DNA from 4 places in the Weissella sp. ESL1177 genome. Region 4 is predicted to be linked to each of the others. Evidence: riboswitches for the same ligand, from Rfam matches in the RefSeq annotation. Region 4 holds a riboswitch; each other region holds the start of a gene.
What was found. Region 4 has a riboswitch for thiamine pyrophosphate ahead of thiS (sulfur carrier protein ThiS). Riboswitches for the same ligand answer to the same signal wherever they lie in the genome.

Region 1 (3,180 bases), 700 kb from region 4:
CTGGAAGATTAGTTCATAATCAATAAATTCATCTAAGCCAGCACGTTGGTGAGAAATCATCAAAACACTTTGTTGCGTCTGTTGGACACAGCCACTGATGCAAGTCATGACCGTGTGTACTGAATCAATGTCCAAACCGGCTAAGGGTTCGTCCAATAATAAGACAGGTTGGCCCATGATAAGCATACTAAGCACTTGGAGTTTCTTCTGCTGGCCGCCAGATAGTTGGTACACGACATGATCTGTTAAATGATCTAAATGTAAATCAACTAATGTTTGTGCAATGCGATCATTTGTCCAATAATCTGAAGTTAAGCTATGCTGTTGAGATAGTTGGATTTCTTCGGCAACAGTCATTGTCACAAATTGGTCAGTAGCTGACTGAAAAATTAAAGCAACTTTCTTAGCCCAATTTTTCAAATGAACTTTGGCCGTATCTGTTTGATTCCAAGCGACTTGACCTTGATATTTGATTTGATGACTAAGTGCTTTGAAAAGGGTTGATTTACCGATACCGTTGGCCCCCGATAGTAAACCAATTTGCCCAGTGGGGAGTACGAACTGACTATTTTTAAGTAAGATTCGTTCTGTGCCAACAGTTAATGTTAGTGCTTGCCAGCTTAGTTGGCCATCTGAATTTGGTATCCCATAAAAGGGCTTTTGAACTGGTAGATCAGCCAACTGATTCAATGATTGTTGATGTAGCGATCCCGTTTCAGTATCAATGGCATATAAATGATCGACTAGTGATTGATAGCCTGATAAGTCATGGTCAGAAATAATAATCGTTTTGTGATGTTCTAACTGCATTTTCTTTAAATCAGTTAGTAAATCTAAGCGAGCATTTGGATCAACGCTTGCAAATGGTTCATCGAGTAAGATAATGTCGCTATCCATTGCTAAAATAATTGCAAGCGCAACACGTTGTTTTTCACCACCTGATAGAGTCAGTAGATTTTGATCAGCAATTTGTTCTAAATGAAGTGCAGTGATTGCAAAATGAACACGTTGCGTAATAACTTCACTTGGTAATTGCAAATTTTCTAGGGCGAACACTAACTGTAAGCGGGCAGTTCGCATAGCAAATTGACGGTCTGGATTTTGAAAAAGCATTGCAATACGTTTTGCACGTTCAAACGGTACAATTGGTTGAATTGGTTCATTGTTCAGTAATACTTGGCCACCAGTTATCACACCTCCAAATTTTGGATAGAGACCAGCCATTGACTTTAACAAGGTTGATTTGCCTGATCCTGAAGGACCAATCAATAAGTTGAAGGATGCTTCTTCAGGTATCCAACTAATATTATTCAAAACATTGGGTTGACCAGTTTGGTAAGCAAAACTTAAGTTATCAACTTCTAATTTTGTCATAGCTTAATGTTTTAGAATACCAGACTTGGCAACTAATTTTTTGATGTAATAGACCAAGACGCCACCAAAGAAACCAGCAGAAATGAGGCGAATGACAAATAAAGTAATCATCATACTTGGTTTATAGTCTGCATACCCACTATTAAACATGTCCCAAATAAAGGTGACTATTGTGGTTGTTAAAACGGATAAACTTAAGCCTAATTTTCCCCAATTTTTGTAACCAGTAGCGGCGAAACCAATTTCAGTACCGAAGCCTTGCACAAAACCCGAGATTAACGTACCTGCTCCCCAACTTGAGAATAATAGCATCTCTACTGCAGCAGCTAATAATTCACCTAATATTGAGCTACCAACTTTTTGCAAAATAGCACCTGCTAATGGACCAGCCATCAACCAAACACCTAATGTTAAGTCATTTGCATAAGGTTTTAATGGGGTTGCAGCTAAGGCATAATAGGCTGCACTCCAAACTTCAAAAATAACACCAAAGAAAATAGCGATAATGGCTAAGAAAATGACGTCACGTAATGACCACTTAACCTTTGATTCATTAACTGTTTGCATAATAATTGCAAACCTCCTTAAAAATATAATGTTATCGAATCGCCGAAGCTTTGGTAACAAAAAAGCCCCAATACCATGTGTGTGAGTCACTCACTGGTACTGGGGCTTGTTTACTGTCATGGTAAACAAACCAAGCTCCCTAGCAAAATTACTTTGCTCAGGTTCTATGGGTATTTTCTCAGCCAGCTCTATGGCACCCCAGCTTGTTTGATTCTCCTTTAAGTATAGTGTTAGTCAGGCAGATTTGCAAATTTCTACTCATCATACTAGCAAATCATGAAAATGATTTCATAATAGGAACAGATCAGCTATACCGTAATGACATAACTTTTGTTAAAATAGAAGTGATGACGAGTGGCGATTAGAAATGGAGGAACTCATTCGTGGAATCTCAAATAAAGCTGTTAGGATTAACTGCTAATCATGATTTGGCAAAAGCAGTGGCTGAAGAGTTGCATATACCTTTAACGCAATTGGATATTAAACGTTTTGCTGATGGTGAAATATACGAACGTATTTTAGAGAGTATTCGTGGGGATGATGTTTATGTGATTGCGCCAATTGCTGAAGAAGTTAATGACGCTTTTATGGAAATGATGATTATTGTTGATGCATTGCGACGTGCATCAGCCGAGCAAATAACATTAGTTATTCCGTACATGGGTTATGCTCGTCAAGACCGCAAGGCAAAAGCTCGCGAACCAATCACTGCCAAGATGGTTTCTTCATTAATAGAAATGAATGGTGTTGACCGTGTTGTATCAATGGACTTACATGCCGATCAATTGCAGGGGTTCTTTGATATTCCAGTGGATCATTTGCAAGCAGCACCACTATTAACAGACTATTTCTATAGTCGTAAATTGTTGGATGATATTGTTGTTGTGTCACCAGATCATACTGGTGCAGGTCGTGCTCGAAAATTTGCAGATTTACTTGGTGCACCTTGGGGTATCGTCAATGATAATGTTGCAATGACAACGCCAGAATCAGAAGATGCTATTGTTGGTGATGTGAAAGGACGTCGTGCCATCATTGTTGATGATATTGTTGATACAGGTTATCGAGTGCAAATGACTGCAAAAGCGCTATTGGCAAATGGTGCGACTGAAGTTTATGTTGCAGCAACACATGCCGTTCTTTCAGGACAAGCAGCTGAAAAATTAGCAGCGGATAGCCATATTGAGCGTTGCATTTTTACGGATACTTTACAGATACCTGAAGAAAAGCAAAGTTCAA
Region 2 (3,180 bases), 1.0 Mb from region 4:
CGGGTTTGAAAACGCTTGCAAAAATAAATATAGTCCTATTTGTGGGATTTGTCTATAAAAACAATTTTAAAAAATGATTTCACATTGATTTATAATTCCATATACAATACAAAAAGTGCATTAACGCGATTTGAATTTTTGATAATATTTCAAAAAAGTCACTAATCTAACTATTTCAGATTAGTGACTTTCAAGTTTAAATTAATTAACCTTCTAGTTTATGACTTAACTTCTGTAACTTTGTTTCAATCGTGTTTGTGTGTCCAGGACGAATATCTGCATTCAATGAAACATAGGCACGGATTCCTTGATCTGTTAGCGTTTGAATTGCTTTTTGCACTGTTCCCATAACGTCAGACCACTCCCCCTCAATTTCGGTTCCCATGGCTGTTGTTTTGTATGTTAGACCAGATTCTTCAATGACCCCAATAATGTCGTTAACGTAACTACTTAACTCATCTCCTACACCAAATGGTGCAATTGCAACTGAAATTAATGTGTTCATTTATTTGTCCTCCTCTTATTTATAGACACCTATAGTATATCATTCAATAATGATTAATGTTTCGCTGCCTGTTCCCAAAAAGATAATTCATATTGATAAGATGTTAAATACGTCTCTAAATAGGTTTGTTGTTGTTTTGTTGATAACGTCTGCCAATTTGGAACTTGTTGGTCAACAACTTGCCAACTCCAGTGCGTGAATGCAGTATAGTCAGGACTAGTATAATAAGATAACCAAGGTAAATACGTATTATTTTTTGTCGTGTTGATGAATTGTTGACCAATCAAATGATAAGACTCTGTACAAGGTAATAGCGCCAACATTGCATTTGTTGCATCACCACGTTTAATGGCTTGTTCCATATGATCGAGATATGCTAAGTTATGTACATCAGGTAGAATATCCAAACTTGCTGGACTAGCTAACAAAGCTTCATGAGCTAATTCTTCATCCGATGACTGTGGTTGAGCCGCCTGTTGTGATACGGTTAGTTTTTTGGTTGCTAAATCAAATAATTTTCCAAAATAATTTGTGTAATAGGTATCTTGGGCAACATAATAATCCCTTTGAGTTTGTGGCAAATTATCTGAAGCGATTCCCTGTACAAATGATGTTTGATAAATATTTTTTCGGATATCATCTGATTGTTCCAATAAATAATTATGAAAAATCATTTCTTTTCCTCCATTTGAACATCTACCCAATGATTTAAGGGACCATGTCCATGACCAACATTGATTGTCTGGCGAATGGCTTCATAAGTAAATTGCTTTGCTTTTGGCATAATATCCTTTAATGCGTACCCTTTAGCTAAGTTGGCAGTAATAAAGGCAGACAGTGTGTCTCCTGTTCCATGAGTTCGATTTGTTTTAATTCCTGGCATTGTTAACCATTCTGACGTACCATCAGCATATAGTATATAATCGGCATATTCATTTTGTGAATTTGGGCGATGACCGCCCTTAATCAAGACATTTTGTGCACCCATTTTTTGTAATTTAATTGCCGCTTCTATGACATCATTATCAGTGACTAAAGTTTTTTTGACTAGGACTTCTGCTTCCGGTAAGTTAGGCGTAATTAGGAATGCAAGGGGTATTAATTCAGCTTTTAAAGTGTTAATGGCTTCATCACTCAATAAATGTGCGCCCCCTTTTGCAACCATAACTGGATCAACAACTAATTTACCAAAATTGTTTTTTTGCCAACCTTGAGCAACTGCATGGACACGATTAGCATCTAGTAAAGCGCCCGTTTTAGCGGCTTTAATATCTAAGTCATCCGCAATGCTTTTAAATTCTTCTAAAATAAACGTTGTTGGAATTGTATACTGCCCTTGAACGCCATACGTATTTTGCGCAGTTAAACCAACAACAATTGTTGCAGCATAAACTTGTTGATTATGGAATGTTTTTAAATCAGCATTAATGCCTGCCCCTCCACTGGCATCTGTTGTCGCAATTGTAATGACCTGTGGTACTTCTATCATGATTCCTCCCAAATATGTGGTAACTAAAAAGCACAAATAATCAGGAAATCCTGGTTATTTGTGCTTGAAAATGCAAGTTTACCATTACTTTCCTTCGTTAGTCTTAACTAAACAGGTTCAAAGGGTCTGTTTTAAAAACATCTCAGCATAAAGCCCCCCTAGTAAATTATTTAATTACAACATGATTATTGCACTTAACATAGGACAAGTCAACGCTTTCATTATGCTTTAAGCTTTAGATGGCTAATGGCAAAATAGTTTGTTTTATAAGTTATTGGCTAGTGCTAAAATTTCGGTGATTAACATATTCAGTCCATTCTCATATAGGTCTAAATCAAAAGATTCATTTGCAGCATGAGCCGTTGATGGTTCATTAGTTGGTAAAACACCAAAGCCAACACCATTAGACATTAAACGTCCAAATGATGCTCCGCCGTTAACACCGGTTTCAGGCAATTGTCCAGTTACTGATTGATAAGCATTGGCCAATAATGTCACTAACTTATCCTCTGGATCGACGTAGTGTGGCACAAGTCCAGCCGGATCACGAACAATATTAGTTAACCATGGTTCGTCTTGGATAATTTGATCAATCGTTTGCTGCTCGTCAAAAGCTAATGAATAGCGGAAGTTTAGATTAATATGACCTGTCTCACCAGGAACAAAGTCAGTTATGCCAATATTTTGACTTGTTTTACCAAGTTTTGGCTCGGTTTTACCATAACCCGAATGTTCACCATAAGGATCTTGATGTAACTTTTCACCAATAAATGCTAAAAATTTTGCAGCTTGTCCACTAAATGGGTAGTCTTTTAGAAAATTAGCTAAGTATGTCGCAGCATTTTTTCCAGTTTCTGGTCGTGCGGCGTGTGTTGCAATCCCTTGTAACTTTAATGTGATGTTATTATCATGTTCAGTTAGTGAACCAGAAACTTTGTGGCTATCGCAGTATTTTTGAAATGATGGCTTAACTTCAGCCGTTGATAGACCTGTTAGTATCGCTGTTGCAGACCCTGGTAGAACATTTGTTGCTGAGCCGCTGTGAAATGATAATAATTTTAGCGGTGCATCTGCATCGTTAGTTGCATCAAAATATAGATCTAGTTGACTAATACCTTTCTCACCATAAGAAAGATGAGCAGAGCCATCAGGTGAGAAACCATATTGTAATTGCCCTTCTTCAGCA
Region 3 (3,180 bases), 630 kb from region 4:
TTTTTAGTATGTCAACATTGATTGGTTTGTGGTAAACTATTCCAAACGGTAATGAATAAGGGGACATATTATGGATATTCATAAATTTGCTGTTTTTCTTGATTTGGCGGAAACGGGGAATTATTCTGAAACAGCAGACCGATTATATACAACACAGGGGAATATTTCAAAGCAAATTTTATCTTTGGAAAAAGAATTAAAGACACGACTTTTTAAACGTGAACATCGGCATATTTATTTGACAGAGTCTGGTCGTATTACAGAGATGTATGCTAAAAAAATTTTACATGAATTTTCGGCATTACAACAAACGTTAGAACAACATAATACAGAGTCAGATAATGTTTTAACGATTCATACCATGCCAACTTTTTCAAATTATCGTGGCTTTTCATTGATGAGTGCGTTTCATCAACGGTATCCAGAAATTACGTTACATTTTTCAGAAATAAAAGATAATTTATTGTTAGACTCTTTAAATAATAATCAGGCTGATATTGTATTTGGTCATTATACGTCTACAAATAATCAAACCATTGAAACGTTATTAACGGATCAGGATAATTTAGTTTGTATTCTTCCGGTAAATCATCCATTAGCAAATCATCAAATTATTTCATTAAACGATTTAATGTCAGAAGAATTATTGCTGCTTGAAGGAGAAGAGACATTAATTTTCAATAAATTAGGAGTCATGGGTGATAAAAAACAATTGTCATCTGCGGTATCATATCAAGGTGAAAGAATCGATATTATCTTAAACATGGTTTCAAATGGGATGGGAATTGCCCTAATGATGGAAAAAAGAGTTGATATGACAAATGATGGTCCATTAATTAAGCGTAAAATAGGAACAAATACAACAAGTAATTTTGGCTTTATGAGATGTAAACAAATGCATGAATCAAAGGCGAATGAATTATTTTGGAAATATATCACACAAGCAACTAATCACGATATTCTTTAAACGTATTTTTAGTTGTTAATGTGTTACTATAATAATATAAAATTAAATAGATATCACAAAGGGGAGCTGTATTAGCTGAGAAAGAGATTATCTCTAAACCCTCCGTACCTGTTTTAGTTATTTAAGCGAAGGAATTGTGCATATAAGGCATTTTCATGGTCTCTTTGTGATTTTTTATTGCAAGGAGGCTTTTTTATTGAGCGTTTTTTAGTCAACATCGCCAAACAAATTTTAAATTGAGGGAGAATATCAATGAATACAAATGTTAGGAAAATCACCTATTTAGCGATGATGATTGCCTTAGATGTCGTTTTATCACCAATTTTACGGATTGAGGGGATGGCACCAATGTCGAGTGTGATCAATATTTTGGCTGGTGTGTTAATGGGACCATTATATGCAACAATTATGGCAACGTGTTGTGGTATTATTCGAATGATGATGATGGGAATTCCGCCATTAGCATTGACTGGTGCAGTATTTGGTGCTTTATTAGCAGGTATTGGGGCAAGGTTAACTCATAATATTTACGGTTCAATTATCGGTGAAATAATTGGAACAGGAATTATCGGGTCATTAATGTCATATCCAGTAATGGTATTATTTACTGGAACAAAAACAGATTTATATTGGTTGTTGTATACACCGAGATTTTTGGGGGCAACTTTTATGGGTGCCATTGCCGCATGGTTAATTTGGCAACAGGCCAAGAAAATAACACTTTTTAAAGATATGATGCGCCTGTTTAATGGTAAAAAGGGGGCATGAAATTGACAGAAATCACAATACCTCTTAAAAAATCACCGCTCGTTCATTGTATTACGAATGCCATATCTGTTGAAACTGTTGCAAATGCATTACTCTATGTTGGTGCAAAACCAATTATGACAGAAGATGTGCGTGCTTTTGATGATTTAGCGAGTCAAACAGATGCTGTATTACTAAATCTTGGTAGTTTATCGCCTAATAAAGAAAAAAGCTTGTTAGCTGCTGGACAATTGGCTATGCAACAAAAACCATTTGTATTAGATGTTGTGGGAATTGCAAGTGCGACATCAGCTATGCAAATTGCACAAAAGTTAATGCTAATGCAGCCAACTGTTGTCCGTGGTAATATTTCTGAAATGCGCGCACTTTGTGGCTTAGCAACAAATAGCCGTGGTGTGGATGGCAGCATACTTGACCAGACAGATGAAGAAATAAGTCATTTGATTACAGCACTACAAGCTCGCTCGTCACAATTAACCTATGTTGCCACTGGCGTAAAGGACATCGTTGTTTCAAAAAATAACGTTTGGGTACTTTCAAATGGTGTGGATGAATTAGATCGTTTTACAGGATCTGGTGATACATTAGGTGGGTTGATTGCAGCTTTCTTGGGGACAGACATGCCAACAGAGATGGCGACGATCTGTGCCATTAGTTATTTAAATATTTCAGGTGAACAGGCAAAACGAAAAGCAAGAACTTCAGGAATTGCAGAATTTCGACAATTATTCTTGAATGAATTATCAGTATTGGGTAGTGATGATCCGCATTGGATCAACAAGATAAGAGGGGTAAAAAATGGCAAAAGAATTATATCTAGTGACAGCTCGATATGGAGAATCTAAGGCAGAATTCTTGAGTAAACTTGAAATAGCCTGTGCTAATGGGGTCACCTTGGTTCAGTTACGTGAAAAAGAGTTATCAACAAGAGCTTATTATGAATTAGCATTGCAGGTAAAACAAATAACTGATAAGTATCATCTACCATTAATTATTGATGATCGTATTGATATTTGCTTAGCGGTTGATGCAAGCGGAGTTCATATTGGTGATGATGAATTACCTGTTGACGTTGCACGTCAATTGATTGGTCCTGAACGTATGCTTGGTGTATCTGCAAAAACAGTCACACGTGCAGTTGAAGCCGCTGAAAATGGGGCAGATTATCTCGGCACTGGTGCAATTTTTCCAACACAAACCAAAGTTGTCACAAAACAAACATCAATACCAACTCTCAAGGCAATTACAGCAGCAGTTAAAATTCCTGTATTTGCTATTGGTGGGATTAAAGAGGATAAAATTGCAACTTTTAAGGACACTAACATTATTGGCGTTGCAGTGGTTAGTGAGATTATGCAGGCAACAAATATAGCAGAAAAAGTGCAGCATCTTAAACAAGCACTTGAAACATTATAATTTTCAAAAGACTGAGTCAATTATGAATT
Region 4 (3,180 bases):
TTTCGGCCTGCTTGAACAGCTAACTTAAAGGCTTCTGACATCAATGGTATATCACCAGCTGTTGCCATCGCTGTATTAGCCATTACTGCAGCGGCACCCATTTCCATAGCTTCAGCTGCTTGACTTGGACGACCAATACCGGCATCAACGATAATCGGTGCATCAATTTCGTTAATTAAAATTTGAATCAATGCTTTCGTTGCCAAGCCTTGATTCGTACCAATTGGCGCTCCTAATGGCATCACAGCTGCAGCACCTGCGGCCACTAACTTACGCGCAGCATTTAAATCAGGCAACATATATGGCATCACAATAAATCCCTCATCTACCAAAACCTGCGTTGCTTTGATTGTTTCTTCATTATCAGGTAACAAGTAAGTTTTATCTGGTACAACTTCAAGCTTAATGAAATCACTACCACTTAATTCACGAGCAATGCGTGCCATGCGGATAGCTTCTTCAGCATTCGTACAACCAGATGTGTTTGGTAAAATCGTGACATCTTCAGGAATATAATTCAAAATATTTTCTTCAGCTGCGTTCGTTCGGCGCAAAGCCATTGTAATAATTTGTGCGTCAGCATGATGAATTGCCGAATCAATTAATTCATATGAATATTTCCCTGATCCTAAAATGAAACGCGAAGAAAAATGGTGACCACCAATAATTAAATCATCATTACTTTCAACCATGATTATTTATCTCCTATTCTGCTAAAACGGGGCGCTTAGTTAATAACCGTAAGATGGCATTAGCCTCATGACCAGCACATACCATAACACGTGGTGCCATCAGTCCTTCAGCACCTTTACTATAACCATCTCCACAAATATAAACATTTGGTAACTGTTGTTTTGTTTTCATCTCATTAGTGACATGTAATCCTGCCATACCATTGCCCATAACAAGTGGCTTGTCAGGATAAAAGTTGGTTATACCATCCAATAACATCGCCTTGGCCATTGGGTTATCAAACGCCTCACAGACAATATCACAATCTGCAAATAATATTTCGATATTATCAGGCGTTATTTTGACCTGCTGGATATCAATATCAATAAATGGATTAAATTCTAATAAATTTTGCTTCAATGCCACAACTTTAGGCATCCCAATCTGACTAACTTTATATTGTTGCCGATTAAGATTACTCATTTCGATGGTATCAAAATCAATGATTGTTAAATGACCAACACCACTACGGGCAAGTGCAATTGCAATATTTGAACCTAAGCCACCTGCACCAGCAATCGTAACTCGCGCATTTTGCAAAGGTTCCGTTGTACCAGCAACATTACGTGCTTTCATGCCCTCAAAGAAATCGGCGACAGCTACGCCTTGAAATTTTGGTGTCATTTTATTTGTCCTCTTTTCTAACCACCACCAACAAAAGAAATTAGTTCAACATGATCATTTTCTGATAATCTTTGTGTCGCTAATTCTTCACGATGAATAATTTTGCCATTTAATTCCACAACAACATTTTGCATCATATCTGTTTTTTCTTGTAATAAATCGACTAGTGTCTTACCAGCCATATTTGCGATTTGTTCACCATTTAAAATAATCAAAAAAATACCCTCCTTTCTCATCACGAAAGAAGGGTATTTGTACACAGTCAAATATCGTACTTCCTTCGATCGTATTATCGACATCAGGTTCATGGGTATATTCTCAGCTTGACAGCACCCCAGACGATGGTTGTTTAGATTTTGTTTTTACCAATTGCTTTATGCAATCCTCATAAAATATAAAAAGCAGCCTCTTTGTTTTCACAAAAAGACTGCCCATCAATTACTATGTTCGGACTGTATCTTCCTGCGCAGGTATTAACCAAATCAGGTTCAGTGGGTATATTCTCAGCTTAACAGCACCCCAGATACGTTAATTAACTTAACAAGATAACCATAGCACGTTTAATTATGAAACACAACTCATTATTGAAATCGCTTTCAATGATGAGCTGTTGCATGCATCATTTACCTTGTATCATACGACAAGTCACCACCTCAAATTTCACTACTATGAAATTCTAAACCACTATCTCTGGCTTTACCATCTGCTCTAAACGACCCATCCACCAGCCCAATCCTGTGCCAAGAGCTAATAAGATAACTGCAAACATATAATGCCAAACAGTGAAACCAGTATAATCTATCGGGATAATCATCACTGTTGATGCCATCACAATACCAAAAATAATATGGAACAACTTGGCATAAGCAACTTTAAAAACATACGCCATAACTTTTGCAAATACTAAAACAATCACAATCAATCCTAAGAGAAGGGGGATCAATACCGTTAAATCACCATTTTTAATACCATCACTCATTCCTTTGTATAGTCCTAAATAAATTAAAAAATTAGATGGACTCAATCCTGGTACAAGTAATCCTAATCCAATCAAAGCACCTGCTAAAAACCAAGCGCCCATGCTGGGTTCAATGGTTGAAAATAATGGTCGACCAAACCATAAGAATATTAACATCAAAATACACGCCATTATGGACAATGCGATATCCCATTGTGATCGTCCCATTTTTCCCGCTTCATACCATAATGTTGGCACCGTTCCTAAAATAGCACCAATAAAGAACCAACGTGCAACACTTTCAATTTCTCCTAACATAAAGCTAATCAAAAATGATAGTAAAAAAATACCCAGCACTGCACCAATTCCAACTGGTAAGAAAAACCGGACATTTGCTTTAAAGTTTTTCAATGGATTTGCCATAAATAAAATTAAGCGTTCATATAATCCAAAGACGGCGGCAAGAGCGCCACCACTAATGCCTGGTAAAATAAATCCTGATCCAATTAATGCACCTTTAACAGCACGGAAGATAATATCTCCTGGTCGTTTTTGCATTGATTATTTCCTCATTTCATGTCGTTTATCACTATATTCGTGTTCATGGCGATATAAATGACCATTAATTAGTATTATACCTAATCATTCCTTATAATAAGTTAAAAAAACATTGTTTTATTAGCTTATTTTTTTATAAACCAATTTTTTTAATTATTTGCTATAATGAAGTACAAAATTTCAATTATATCGGGAGGCGCATATCCATGTCATTAACTTATACGCGACAAGCAAAATTAACAGATGTTGATGCTATTTATCGTATTATTCAACAGGCAGTAGCCTATCTCGGCAGTCAAAATTCACCC

Region 1: it holds a riboswitch for thiamine pyrophosphate, as region 4 does, so the genes downstream of both, AC3B5D_RS01565 (ECF transporter S component) here and thiS (sulfur carrier protein ThiS) in region 4, are expected to answer to the same signal.
Region 2: it holds a riboswitch for thiamine pyrophosphate, as region 4 does, so the genes downstream of both, thiD (bifunctional hydroxymethylpyrimidine kinase/phosphomethylpyrimidine kinase) here and thiS (sulfur carrier protein ThiS) in region 4, are expected to answer to the same signal.
Region 3: it holds a riboswitch for thiamine pyrophosphate, as region 4 does, so the genes downstream of both, thiW (energy coupling factor transporter S component ThiW) here and thiS (sulfur carrier protein ThiS) in region 4, are expected to answer to the same signal.

What each region holds. Positions count from the first base shown of each region.
Region 1 is NZ_CM176591.1:309,695-312,874, forward strand. It holds gene AC3B5D_RS01560 (ATP-binding cassette domain-containing protein) at 1-1,374, opposite strand, end outside; gene AC3B5D_RS01565 (ECF transporter S component) at 1,378-1,941, opposite strand; TPP riboswitch at 2,061-2,152, opposite strand; gene AC3B5D_RS01570 (ribose-phosphate diphosphokinase) at 2,325-3,180, shown strand, end outside.
Region 2 is NZ_CM176591.1:641,540-644,719, forward strand. It holds gene AC3B5D_RS03050 (MTH1187 family thiamine-binding protein) at 206-505, opposite strand; gene AC3B5D_RS03055 (TenA family protein) at 559-1,179, opposite strand; gene thiD (bifunctional hydroxymethylpyrimidine kinase/phosphomethylpyrimidine kinase) at 1,176-1,994, opposite strand; TPP riboswitch at 2,067-2,164, opposite strand; gene AC3B5D_RS03065 (Sapep family Mn(2+)-dependent dipeptidase) at 2,259-3,180, opposite strand, start outside.
Region 3 is NZ_CM176591.1:235,530-238,709, forward strand. It holds gene AC3B5D_RS01185 (LysR family transcriptional regulator) at 71-967, shown strand; TPP riboswitch at 1,017-1,118, shown strand; gene thiW (energy coupling factor transporter S component ThiW) at 1,220-1,735, shown strand; gene thiM (hydroxyethylthiazole kinase) at 1,732-2,580, shown strand; gene thiE (thiamine phosphate synthase) at 2,534-3,151, shown strand.
Region 4 is NZ_CM176591.1:1,761,207-1,764,386, forward strand. It holds gene AC3B5D_RS08605 (thiazole synthase) at 1-692, opposite strand, end outside; gene thiF (sulfur carrier protein ThiS adenylyltransferase ThiF) at 706-1,356, opposite strand; gene thiS (sulfur carrier protein ThiS) at 1,374-1,571, opposite strand; TPP riboswitch at 1,614-1,703, opposite strand; TPP riboswitch at 1,799-1,888, opposite strand; gene AC3B5D_RS08620 (DUF368 domain-containing protein) at 2,033-2,872, opposite strand; gene AC3B5D_RS08625 (GNAT family N-acetyltransferase) at 3,079-3,180, shown strand, end outside.